One region of the Massilia sp. WG5 genome, then DNA from elsewhere that is predicted to be linked to it. Evidence: predicted binding sites of a transcription regulator. Region 1 holds the regulator's gene; each other region holds the start of a gene.
What was found. The regulator sigma-54, encoded in region 1, starts transcription at its own class of promoters, with help from an activator protein. The targets are predictions, from matches to a motif close to TGGCANGNAANCTGCTTT.
Positions count from the first base shown of each region.

Region 2: the regulator sigma-54 is predicted to act here: its motif matches at 2,190-2,207, upstream of AM586_RS08655 (outer envelope protein).
Region 3: the regulator sigma-54 is predicted to act here: its motif matches at 2,786-2,803, upstream of AM586_RS18395 (PEP-CTERM sorting domain-containing protein).

Region 1 is NZ_CP012640.2:3,959,118-3,963,211, reverse strand. Features, by position in the region: gene AM586_RS17710 (enoyl-CoA hydratase/isomerase family protein) at 1-935, opposite strand, end outside; gene hpf (ribosome hibernation-promoting factor, HPF/YfiA family) at 1,035-1,412, opposite strand; gene AM586_RS17700 (RNA polymerase factor sigma-54) at 1,475-2,959, opposite strand; gene lptB (LPS export ABC transporter ATP-binding protein) at 2,962-3,741, opposite strand; gene lptA (lipopolysaccharide transport periplasmic protein LptA) at 3,738-4,094, opposite strand, start outside.
Region 2 is NZ_CP012640.2:1,944,833-1,948,926, reverse strand. Features, by position in the region: gene AM586_RS08665 (nucleoside deaminase) at 1-6, opposite strand, end outside; gene AM586_RS08660 (BMP family ABC transporter substrate-binding protein) at 115-1,200, opposite strand; gene AM586_RS08655 (outer envelope protein) at 1,232-2,089, opposite strand; gene AM586_RS08650 (GntR family transcriptional regulator) at 2,362-3,075, opposite strand; gene AM586_RS08645 (ABC transporter ATP-binding protein) at 3,342-4,094, shown strand, end outside.
Region 3 is NZ_CP012640.2:4,121,542-4,125,635, forward strand. Features, by position in the region: gene AM586_RS18380 (ornithine cyclodeaminase family protein) at 1-829, shown strand, start outside; gene AM586_RS18385 (hypothetical protein) at 919-1,245, opposite strand; gene AM586_RS18390 (glycoside hydrolase family protein) at 1,261-1,584, opposite strand; gene AM586_RS28200 (hypothetical protein) at 1,581-1,793, opposite strand; gene AM586_RS18395 (PEP-CTERM sorting domain-containing protein) at 1,934-2,734, opposite strand; tRNA gene AM586_RS28205 (tRNA-Ser) at 2,933-3,003, opposite strand; gene AM586_RS18400 (low temperature requirement protein A) at 3,096-4,094, shown strand, end outside.

The DNA.
Region 1 (4,094 bases):
ACCTCGCCGTGCTCGAAGTTGCGGCGCACCAGGGAGCGCTCCATGCGCAGGCAGCCGGCCACGTCCATGCTGGCGCCGCGCACCAGCATCTCGCGCGTCACGGACATCATCAGCGGCGAGCGCTGGCGCATGGCGGCCAGGGCTTTCTGCGCGAAGGGGCTGGCGTCGCCGGCCAGCGACTCCATCACGGCCTGCACCGAGGATGCCGCGAAATGGCGATCGATCAGCGCACGCTGTTGCTGCAGCTGGCTGTCGCCTGCCTGCGCTGCGAACGGCGCCGCGAAGGCGCGGATCGCGGCCGGCAATTGTGCGCCCGGCGTGGCGGCGATCAGGTCCTGCAGCGCAGGCAATTGCGCAGCGGGGACAAACACGTCGGCCAGGCCGACGTAGAGGGCATCGGCGGCGCCGATGGTGTTGCCGGTCAGGCCCAGGTACATGCCGAGCGCGCCCGGCGCATGCGACAGGAAATGGCTGCCGCCGACGTCCGGGAACAGGCCGATGTTCACCTCGGGCATCGCCATCTTCGTGCGTTCGGTCACGACGCGCAGGCCGCTGTCCGGGCCGCCTTGGGCGATGCCCATGCCGCCGCCCATAACCACCCCGTCCATCAGCGCAATATACGGTTTCGGATAGAAATGGATCAGGTGGTTCAGCGCGTATTCTTCGGTAAAGAAGTCTTCCAGCAGCGCACTCCCGCCCGTCGGCGTGGCATGCCCGGCCTGGTGGAAGAAGCGGATGTCGCCGCCCGCGCACAGGGCTTTTTCGCTGGTGCTCTTGATAATGACGGCGTCGACGCCGGCCTCGTCGCGCCAGGCCAGCAGGGCTGCCGTCAGCGCGCGCACCATGTCCAGCGACAGCGAGTTCAGGGCCTTGGGCCGGTCCAGGGTAATGATGCCGGTGCCGTTGGCGACGCGGGTCTGCACGTATTCGCTCATGTCTCTTTGTTATTCATGAAATGGAAAACGGCATTCTAGCGCCCAACAAACGAAAAGGGCGCCAATGCGCCCTTAGTCCTTGCTGTGCCTGCGGAATGATCACGCTGCGGCGGCAGCTTCTCCTCCCTCAATGGACTCGTTGGATTCGTTGCTCATGCGTTTCAGCGGAGTGTTACTGTGATTCTGAAGCATCTGCTTGTACTTCTGGACTTGCCTGTCGAGGCGGTCCATCAGCATGTCGATCGCGGCGTAGAGGTCGTGTGCGGCGCTCGCAACGTGAACGATCTTCCCAGCAACGCGCAAGTTGATCTCGGCCTTCTGGCGTTTTTCTTTCTCGGTGAGATTGTCTATGCAGAGGATGACGTGGGAGTCGATCACTTGATCGAAATGGCGGGTGATGCGTTCAAGCTTGTTCTGTACGTATTCTCGGATTGCTGGGGTTACATCGAGATGATGTCCGCTGATAGTGAGATTCATACACACTCCTTTGAAGATGCGCTGCCAGGACATGCGCGCATCTTGCGCAGCTGGGCAGCTTGTTACAAGGATTTGCGAAGGCTAACGGGCGGGATCTTCAGCGCCTCACGGTATTTCGCGACCGTGCGGCGTGCGATAACCATTCCCTGTTCCCCTAGCATCTCCGCGATCTTGCTGTCGGATAAAGGGTTCTTGGGGTCTTCTGCTCCTGTGAGTTGTACGATAAGAGCCCGGATCGCGGTCGAGGATGCTTCGCCTCCTGCCTCGGTCGCGACGTGACTCCCGAAAAAGTACTTCAGCTCAAACATGCCGTGCGGCGTCAGCATGTATTTCTGCGTTGTGACGCGAGAAATTGTGCTCTCGTGTAGACCTAGTGTATCAGCTATCTCACGTAAAACAAGGGGCCGCATGGCAACTGCGCCGTGGGAGAAAAAGTTCCGCTGGCGCTCGACGATTGCTTGCGCTACACGCAGGATCGTGTCGAAGCGCTGGCGCATGTTCTTGATGAGCCACTTCGCTTCTTGCAATTGTGCATTCAGCTGCGACTCCGATTTTCCCTGCTTCATCAAGGCAGCGTAGATGCTGTTCACGCGCAGGCGCGGCATCACTTCCGGATTCAGCTGCACGCTCCAGCCGTCCTTCGCGCGGCGCACGATCACGTCCGGCACCACGAAGTCGGAGACGTCGGAAGCGAAGGCCGCGCCCGGATGCGGATTGCACTGGCGGATCACGGCCTGGGCTTCGCGCAGGTCTTCGTCGTCGCAGTCGAGGGCCTTCTTGAGCTTGTTGAATTCGCGCTGCGCGAACCAGGTCAGGTAGCGTTCGACGATGGTCAGCGCCATGCGCCGCGTCACCATCGGCACGCCGGGCATGCGGCGGATCTGCAGCGCCAGGCATTCGGCGGCGCTGCGGGCGCCGACGCCGGGCGGGTCCATGCTCTGCACCAGCGACAGGGCCGTGCGCAGTTCGTCGAACTCGATCTCCAGTTCGGGCGGCATGCGCGCATGCAGCTCGTCCAGCGATTCCTCGAGGTAGCCGTTGTCGTCGAGGGTATCGACGACGATCTCGACCAGCGCGCAGTCGCGCGGCGAGATGCAGGTCAGGCGCACCTGTTCCATCAGGTGTTCACGCAGCGAGACCGGGCTGGCTTCCAGCTGCGGGCGGCCGTCTTCGTCCTCGCCGCCGTTGCCGGAGCGGCCCGGCTCGCCCCATTCCATGTCGTGCTCGGCGCCGCCGGCCTCGCCGCTGTCGCCGCCCTCGCCCTCGCCGCCGGCGTTGTCCTTGCCCTCCTCGCCCTGGCTCTGGGCGGGCGGCGCGTCAGGCGTGGTGGAGGTCGAGGCGCCGTTGTTGATGGCGCCGTCCGCCAGCAGGCGCACGGAGCGGTCGAGCGGATCGTCGAGGCGCTCGAGCAGCGGATTGTCGCTCAGTACCTGCTCGATCTCCTGGTGCAGCTCGAGAGTGGACAGCTGCAGCAGCCGGATCGACTGCTGGAGTTGCGGCGTCAGCGCAAGGTGCTGTGATGTCTTGAGTTGCAGCGTCTGTTTCATGGCTACATCCGGAAGTGTTCACCCAGGTAGACGCGGCGGACCGATTCGTTGGCGATGATATCGTCAGGACGTCCGGAAGCCAGCACCGCGCCCTGGTTGATGATATACGCGCGATCGCAGATGCCAAGCGTCTCGCGCACATTGTGGTCGGTAATCAGCACGCCGATCCCGCGCTCCTTCAGGAAGCGCACGATGCGCTGGATCTCGATCACCGCGATCGGATCGACGCCGGCGAAGGGTTCGTCCAGCAGCACGAAGCGCGGGTCGGTCGCCAGCGCGCGCGCGATCTCCACGCGGCGCCGCTCGCCGCCCGACAGCGACAGCGCCGGGTTCTCGCGCAGCTTCTCGATCTGCAGGTCGGCCAGCAGCTCGTCCAGGCGTTCCTGGATGCGCGCCTTGCCCAGCGGCTTGCCGTTCTCGCGCTGCAGTTCCAGCACGGCGCGGATGTTCTCCTCCACCGTCAGCTTGCGGAACACCGAGGCTTCCTGCGGCAGGTAGGACAGGCCCAGCATGGCGCGCCGGTGGATCGGCAGGCTCGTGATGTCGGTGCCGTTGATGACGATGGAACCGGCGTCGGCCGGCACCAGGCCCACGATCATGTAGAACGAGGTGGTCTTGCCGGCGCCGTTCGGGCCGAGCAGGCCGACCACCTCGCCGCAGGCGACCTGCAGCGAGACGTCGCGCACCACCAGGCGCTTGCCGTAGCTTTTCTGCAGCCCCTTGACGACCAGGGTGCTGCCGGCGCCGGTGACGGCGGCGGCGTCTGCGTGGACATCCATCATTGCTTGGCTGCTCCCGACGGTGCTGCGGCCGGCGCCGCAGCGGGTGCCGCAGCGGGCGGACTACGGCGCGGTGCGATGATGATGGTGCTGCGCCCGCCGCCCGGCTTGCTGTCGCCGCTGGCGTCGTTGTGCACGTTCGCCTGCTCGGTGCGGTTGTCGTAGGAGATGAAGGGGCCGTTCACTTCGCTCGTCATGCGCTTGCCTTCGAGCTGCTTGACGACGGCGTTCGAGAACAGCTTGACCACTTCGGTGCGCTCGTCGTATTCGATACGCTGGGCCTGGCCCTCGGTCCACAGGTCGGGCCCGCCGTCGCGCTTCTGGCGGAAGCTCGCGATTTTTCCTGGCGCGGCGGT
Region 2 (4,094 bases), 2.0 Mb from region 1:
ATGCATCAGTTTTCCTTATCTAAGCCGTCGCCCCCGCGCAGGCGGGATAGTGCCCTCGGCACTATCCCGCCTGCGCGGGGACGACGAAGCTGGCAGCGGGAGCGACGATCGCTTTTACTTCGGAATCGAGCCTTCCACGCCCTGCACATAGAAGTTCATCCCGTGCACATCCTTCTCCGCCATCTGCGCCCCGGCGGCGACCTTGAGCGCGCCCGACTGGTCCTTCAGCGGGCCCTGGAAAGGATGCAGCTTGCCGCTGATGATGGCGGCCTTCTTCTCTTCGAACAGCTTGGCCGTGTCGGCCGGGATCGCGGCGTTCAGCGGCGACATCCGGACCATGCCTTCCATCAGGCCGCCGCGCACTTCGGCCGTCTTCCAGGTGCCCGCCGCCACTGCCTGCGCGGTGCGGGTGTAGAAGTCGCCCCAGTAGTTGGTGCTGGCGGTCAGGTGGGCCTTGGGCGCGAAGCGCGCCATGTCCGAATCCCAGCCGAAGGCGAACTTGCCCTTTTCCTGGGCCACCTGCAGCGTGGCCGGCGAGTCGGTGTTCTGGGTCAGGACGTCGGCGCCCTGGGCGATCAGGGTCTCGGCGGCCTGGCGTTCCTTGGCCGGGTCGTACCAGCTGTTGACCCAGATGACCTTGGTCTTGATGTTCGGGTTCACGCTCTGCGCGCCCAGGGTATAGGCGTTGATGTTGCGGATCACCTCCGGCACCGCGAAGGAGCCGACGAAGCCGATGACGCCGCTCTTGCTCATCTTCGCGGCGATCACGCCCTGCAGGTAGGTGCCCTCGTACTGGCGGGTCTCGTACACGCCCATGTTCTTGCCGGTCTTGAAGCCGGTGGCGTGTTCGAACACGACGTTCGGAAAGGCCTTCGCCACTTTCTCGGTCGGGTTCATGAAGCCGAAGGAGGTGGTGAAGATCAGCTTGTTGCCGTCGGCGGCCAGCTTGCGGATCACGCGTTCGGCGTCCGCGCCTTCCGGCACGTTCTCGACATAGGTCGACTTGACCTTGTCGCCCATCGCCTTTTCCATGGCCAGGCGGCCCTGTTCGTGGGCATAGGTCCAGCCGGCGTCGCCGACCGGGCCGACATAGACGAAGGCGACCTTCAGCGGGTCGGCGGCGGCTTGCGCGGGGATGACTGCGGACAGCGACAGCGAGGCGGCGGCGATGGCCAGGGCGATCAGCTTGCGACGATTCATGGGAGTTCCTTTTTCGGTCACGGTTGGAGTTTTAGAAGTGGTATTCGGCGCGCACCATCGGGGTCTTGGCGGTGGCGCCGGGAACGCTGCTCGACGGGTTGCCGAACTTGTTCTTCCAGTACTGGTATTCGAGGCCCAGCTTGAGCGTGTTCTTGGCTGCGCCGATGGCCGGGCTCAGGTCGTACATCACCTGCATGTCGACGTTGATCTCGACCGCGGTCGGGCCGCCGAATTCGTTCCTGCCCTTGGTGCCGATGTAGTTGGCGAAGCCCTCGAAGGACAGCGGGATGCCGATGCTGAAGGGGATGCCCCAGGCCGCCGTCAGCATCGCGTGGGTGTCGTAGGTATAGCGCGAGGTGGAGGTCTGGGTGAAGCCGTTGTAGGGCGCATTGCTCTCGCGCAGGGCGAGCAGGCTGATGTCGAGGAAGCCCGGCACGTCGAGCATCAGGGTCGGCCCAAGCACCAGCATGCGCTTCTTCGAGTTGTAGCCTGCGTCGGTCTTGCTGTTGACGTCGAAGCCCGCGGTCAGGCCGACGCCGCGCACCGGACCGAAGGCCAGGTTGGCGCCGCTGATCTTGCCCAGGTCCAGGGTGTGGCGGTACACCGCGTAGGCTTCGTGCGCGCCGCTGTCGGCGCCGACCGCGGAAGGATCGGTTTTGTCGGACAGCAGGAAGTCGACGCTGAAGAAGTTCTTGCCGTACTTGTAGCCGCTGACGTTGCTGAAGTTGACGATGTGCTTGGTGATGTCCTGGCCGTTGTAGGGCTCGGAGAACCTGGTGCCGTAGCGGTAGCTGAGGGAGGTGTCGCTCCAGTCGGCGGCATGGGCCGCGAAGGCGCCGGAGGCGAGCAGGGTGGCGATGGCGGTGCGGATGTACGGCTTGGACTTCATGCAGGACCTTTCAGGTTTGTCGTTGTAATGGAAAAGCATGGCGAAACACGATTGCATCCAATCCCTGGCGCCGATTGCACGCAATCTTCACTGTGTCCTGTCAGCAAAAAGCGGGCCAGACCGGTTCGCCCCTGTTTCCGCCCCGGCGGCGGCGCTGTCGGGCCTTGGCGGTGCAGGCCTGCGCGCCGCGCTGGTGCAGCTGCGTGCAATCGGGGCGCATTTCGTATCCACTGCGGTATCCACTGCGGTATTCAATGCAGCATCCACCGCGTTCAGCAGCCGGCAAGGGCTTCGGCCAGGTTGACCTTGCGGTCGGCATCTTCCAGGTGCAGGCGCGCCTCGATCTCCAGCAGGTGGTGCTCGATCAGGTCCGCCGCCTGTTCGGCCTTGCCCTGCTCGATCAGCGCGATCAGGTCGCCGTGGTCGCCGCTGCCGCACATCGGCGCGCCCGGGTTCTCGTAGAGCGCGATGATCAGCGAGCAGCGCGACACCAGCTCGTTCATGAAGCCATGTAGTACCGCGTTGCCGGACAGCTCCGCCAGCAGCAGGTGGAATTCGCCGCCGAGGCGGATCCAGGCGGCGCGGTCGCCGCTGCGGCGCGCTTCTTCCTCGGCTTCGATCGCCGCGCGGATGATGCGCAGCGAGACCGGGGTGGCGCGCCGCACCACCAGCGGCACGATCTCGCGTTCCAGCGCGCGCCTTGCGGCGAAGATGTCGCGCGCCTCCTTCGGCGAGGGCGAGGCGATCACGGCGCCGCGGTTGGGGCGCAGTTCGATGATGCGATCGTGTGCGAGCCGCTGCAGGGCCTTGCGCACGGTGGTGCGGCTGACCTGGTACAGCTCGCAGAAATCGGCTTCGCCGAGGCGCGTGCCGGGCGGCAGGCGATGGCTCATCACGGCATTGACCACGGCGCGGTAGATGCGCAGGTCGACCGCGGTGACGCCGCGCTTGGCTGCTTGTGGCAGCGTCTCCGTTTGTTTCGTCATGCTGGTCTCCATAGTTCGGCGGCGGGATGTCCGCCGCGGTGACCATGGCATGAAGCAGGAATCGTGCTCAGCCTTGAAGGCCGGGAGCGATGCGGGAACACCTGCGTTTGCGGCGCATGCTTGCAGCGCGTGTGTGCGCGATCCTGGTGAGATTGTCGACCCGGCGTGGTGCATCTTGTACACAATCCGGTGTGCACGGAGGTGGATACACCGTGGCATGCAACTTGCAAAGCCATGGGTGACGACTGACACGCGACGGAGCCGCCTTGAAGACAGACCCGCCTTATCCACCCCCGCATTCACCCCGCCCCGAGCCGCGCCTGCAGCTGCTCGGCATCTCGAAGCGTTATCCCTCGGTGGTGGCCAACGCCGACGTCGACCTCAGCGTCATGCCGGGCGAGATCCACGCCGTGCTGGGCGAGAACGGCGCCGGCAAGAGCACCCTCATGAAGATGATCTACGGCGTGACGAAGCCGGACGGCGGCGAGATCATGTGGGAAGGCCGGCAGGTCCACATCGATTCGCCGTCCGCCGCGCGCCGGCTCGGCATCGGCATGGTGTTCCAGCATTTCGCGCTGTTCGAGACCCTGACCGTGGCCGAGAACATCGCGCTGGCGCTCGACGAACATACTGCGCCGGCCGCGCTGGCGCCGCGCATCCGCACGGTGTCGGCGCAGTACGGCCTGCCGCTCGATCCGGACAAGCGCGTGCACAGCATGTCGGTGGGCGAGCGCCAGCGCGTCGAGATCGTGCGCTGCCTGCTGCAGTCGCCGCGCCTCCTGATCATGGACGAGCCGACCTCGGTGCTGACCCCGGACGCGGTGCAGACCCTGTTCGTGGCGCTGCGCCAGCTGGCGGCGGAAGGCGTCAGCATCCTGTACATCAGCCACAAGCTCGACGAAATCCAGTCCCTGTGCGACAAGGCCACCGTGCTGCGCGCCGGACGCGTGTCCGGGACCGCGGTGCCGAAACACGAAACCGCGCATTCGCTGGCCGAACTGATGATCGGCGGCGAGCTG
Region 3 (4,094 bases), 160 kb from region 1:
GCCGCGGCATGTGCATACGGTCGGCGACGGCAAGGGCGCAGAAGGCACCGTCCTCATCATGCCGGCGTGGCACGGCGATTACATGGGCATCAAGACCGTCAACATCTTCCCCGGCAATGCCGCGCGCGGCCAGCCGGGCCTGTACTCCACCTATATCCTCTACAGCGCGGCGACCGGCGAACCGCTGGCGCAGATGGACGGCAACGAGATCACCTCGCGCCGCACCGCGGCTGCCTCCGCACTGGCGTCGCGCCACCTGGCGCGGCGCGACGCACGGCGCCTGGTCGTCGCCGGTTCCGGGCGCGTCGCCAGCCTGCTTCCTGAAGCATACCGGACCGTGCTGCCGATCGAGGACATCACGATATGGAGCCGCAACCCGGAGGCGGCGCGCCGCCTGGCCGGCGAATTGCAGCTGGAAGGATGGCGGGTGCGGCCCAGCGCCGACCTCGAGCAGGCCGTACGCCTGGCCGACATCGTGTCCTGCGCGACGCTGGCGAACGCGCCCATCATCCGGGGCGAGTGGCTTGCGCCCGGCAGCCATCTCGACCTGATCGGCGGCTTCACGCCGGCGATGCGCGAAGCGGACGACGCCTGCTTTTCCGGCAGCCGCCTGTATGTCGATACCGTGGAGGCCTTGCAGAAATCCGGCGACCTGCTGGGGCCGATGTCGCGCGGCGTATTTGCTCCGGGCGATGTTGCCGGCACCCTGGAATCGCTATGCCGTACGCAGGCCGGCGGACCGGAAGGGACGCAGGTGCGGACGGTCTTCAAGTCGGTCGGCACCGCGCTGGAAGACCTGGCCGCCGCGATCCTGGTGTATGAAGGCTAGGGCGGCGTTTTGTTGGCGCTACTTTTTTGGGTAGCTGCCGGCCTCGTGGAAAAAGCCGTCCCAGGAGACCACGATGCGGTTCTTGCCCTTCAGGAGCGCTTCGGTGCAGCCAATCCCAAGCGGCCGACAGGCGCATGGTAGTTTTCACGTATGTATTTCGCAGCCGGTTCGCGATGACGTTCGAAGTCGGCCTTGTCACAGGCTTCGCCAATCATGACGATTTTGTCGGGCTGAATGCTGACTGTTTTTCCTAAAAGTCTGGCGGCCCCCTGGTCGTCCATCGAGGTGATCTCTGCCGAATCAAGGACTTTCGTCAGCGTCCATATTCCCAGGGCGTCCGCATTTTTCGGTTGCGCGGCCTGGGTGGCGTTCGTTGCCAGGACGACTGCGATCGTAACAAGCATATGTCGGAACATTGTGGACTCCTCTCGTCACTTCTTGGCCATGATCGTGACCGACCGGAATGGCGCGCTTTCTTCGGCCCGGCGCGCGATGAGTCCATGTGCGAGCACTCTTTTCCCGTTCACCGTGGTGCTTGTCATTCGGCTGATGCTGGCTGCCGCCAGGGAGAATTCACCTTTTTCTATCAGCCTGAAAACGTGGCCTGAGCCCCCGACGCCAGCGTTGTATGCCAGACTGACCAAGACGTCAAACTGGTCTTGTATCAGAGCGGTTTTGCGAACATGGCGCCGTACGCCGCGCTCTGCTTCAGCAACGCCTCTGGCGAATTCAGCTTCTACTGCCGTCGGGCTCACCTTTTTGCCGACTTCATTGGCGGCGCATGGCCCGCGATGCGCCAGGATGCCTGGCCCCAGGTGCAATTACCCTTGCCGGGCCCCATGCCATCGTAATAGTTAAAGACGTCGCGTTCGCGCCTGCGCATCCTGGTGCGCGCCGCGGCGCTCATGGTTGCGCTGTCGTTAGCACCAGCCGACGCTACTGCTGCCTGCGTTTTTCCAGACATGGCCGCTGCCTCCCGTTGTGGACAGGTGCTTAATCTACCTTCGGAAAGGAAACGAACTCTGCGTCTTCACAAGCGCAAAAACAAAACGCCACCCGAAGATGGCGTTTTTTTTTGGAACTATTCGAAAGGCGGGAGCCGCTTTACGAGCCCATCTTGCGGCCGCGCCGGGACGCCAGCAGTCCCGCGCCGCCGGCGGCCATCAGCAGCCAGGTGGCCGGCAGCGGCACGCCGATCGGCGGCGGGTTGCCGTCGCCTGCCGTGCCCTGGATGCCGACGGAAAAGCCGTTCCAGTACTCGCTGGTCAGGCTGCGCCAGGTCAGCGAGTCGAATTCGCCTGTGAAGCGGATCGCGCCATGCGGCTCGCCGGTGCCGATCAGCCGGTATTCGGTGTTGCCGTTGCCGAGATCCACCACCTGCTTGGACACGCTGCCGCAACCCCAGTAGCCGCAGCTGTTGTCGCCAGGCGCGGCGGTGCCGGGGCCGCCGCCGAAACTGAGGATGTCGAAGTCCTGGTTCAGGAAGGCATAGCCGTTGCCGTTCAGGCTGACGAAGGCGAATACCGGATTGACGACCGTCTGCGAGAACGTGAGCGTCTGCTGGCCCGCGTAGCGCAGGGCGATGATGTCGGTGCCGCTGGGCGGGTTGTCGACCTGGCTGCTGGTGTAAGGCGAGTTGCTCACCGGCGTGCGCGGCGTCCAGTAGTCGATGCCGCCGCTGGGCTGGTAGAAGCCGACGCCGGCGGGATTCGAGTAAGTGACGTTGACGGTCTGGTTCGGGGTGGTGATGGTGCCGTGGCCGGTGAATCCGGGACCGGCGTCGGTATCGGTGCCGGTCCAGTCGGTCCAGTAGACCGGGCTTGCGCTGGCCGCGCCGCCGGCCAGCGCCAGGATTAAAACAGGGATTGCGTGAAACAGCGTTGCGGTAAGACGTTGCGTGTTCATAAGTCCTCCCTTGTTGTTGCCGGCCATCTGGTGACAGTCGGTAGGCGGGACTTAGCAAGCTTCGTGCCTAAAAAATAAGCAGTTGATTATTAAGGGAAGAATGGAGCAGGGCGCGGCACGGCGTCAATTTTTTCGACAAGTGGTCGATGCCGGAAAACAAAAACGCCACCCGAAGGTGGCGTTTTCGCTTTCAAACTTTGGTGGCCCGGGGCGGAATCGAGCCACCGACACAAGGATTTTCAATCTTCGCGCCGTGCCTACTACCGGCCGTCATTTCTGACACGGCCCGCGGCAGGAACATGGACTACAATCGATCTGCCCAGCCTGGGAGAATTTGACTTGGGCAACGAGGCCAGACGATATGCACAACACAAAATATTTTGAGCCTAATCGCACCGCCACCTGGCTCGAGTTGTTCTTCGACCTGATTTTTGTGGTGACGATCAGTGACGTGACGCATATCTTGAGCCACACGCACGAGGGTCATCTCGACCCGCTCCAGTTCTGGAAATTCGTCCTGATTTTCATCCCTTTCTGGTGGATCTGGGCGAGCCACACGATGTATGCCAACCGGTTCGACGCGGATGACCGGAAGCATCGGCTGGCAACCCTGTTCATCATGTTCCTGCTGATTATCATGTCAGGCTTGATCGACCAGCGATTCCTGACCAGCTTCGACGCCATCGTCGTCTGCTACGCCGGTTCGCGATACATCATCGCCATGATGTATCTCGTGTCGAAATACCGGCACAAGGAAAGCGATGAACTCACAACGGTCGTTTGCTGGGTGATCGGCGCTGGCGCCACCATCAGCCTCGCTTCGATCCTGTTCCCGGCGCCACAGCGATATGTCGTGTTTTACCTGGGAATAGCGTTCGATCTGCTTGCGTTCATCTTTTTCTTGCCGCGTCGACTCGAGGTCATCCCGGTGCATACCGAACACCTGATCGAGCGTGTGGGCCTGCTCACGATCATCATACTGGGAGAATCCGTCAGCAGCCTGTCCGCGGGACTGGCCAACTTCAGCTGGACTATGGATACCCTGCTGACCGCCGCCACCGGTTTTGTGATGATCTCGGCCATCTGGTGGGTCTACTTTGACAGTTTTCACCTGCTGACCAAACAGAAGCTCACGACCGGCCACTCGGTGCTTTACTCGCACTTTTTCGTCTTCATCGGACTGTCGATTCTAGCCAGCCTGATCCGGCACGCGATTCTGGACAACATGCTGCTGTCCGATTTCAGGGTACTGTCGGCCCTTGGCGCGGTCTGCTTTTTCATTGGCAAGCAGTACGCCTACTTCATGGAGCTCCCCGCGCTGCGGCCGCAGCTGGTCGTCAACACCCTGGTCGTCTTCGTG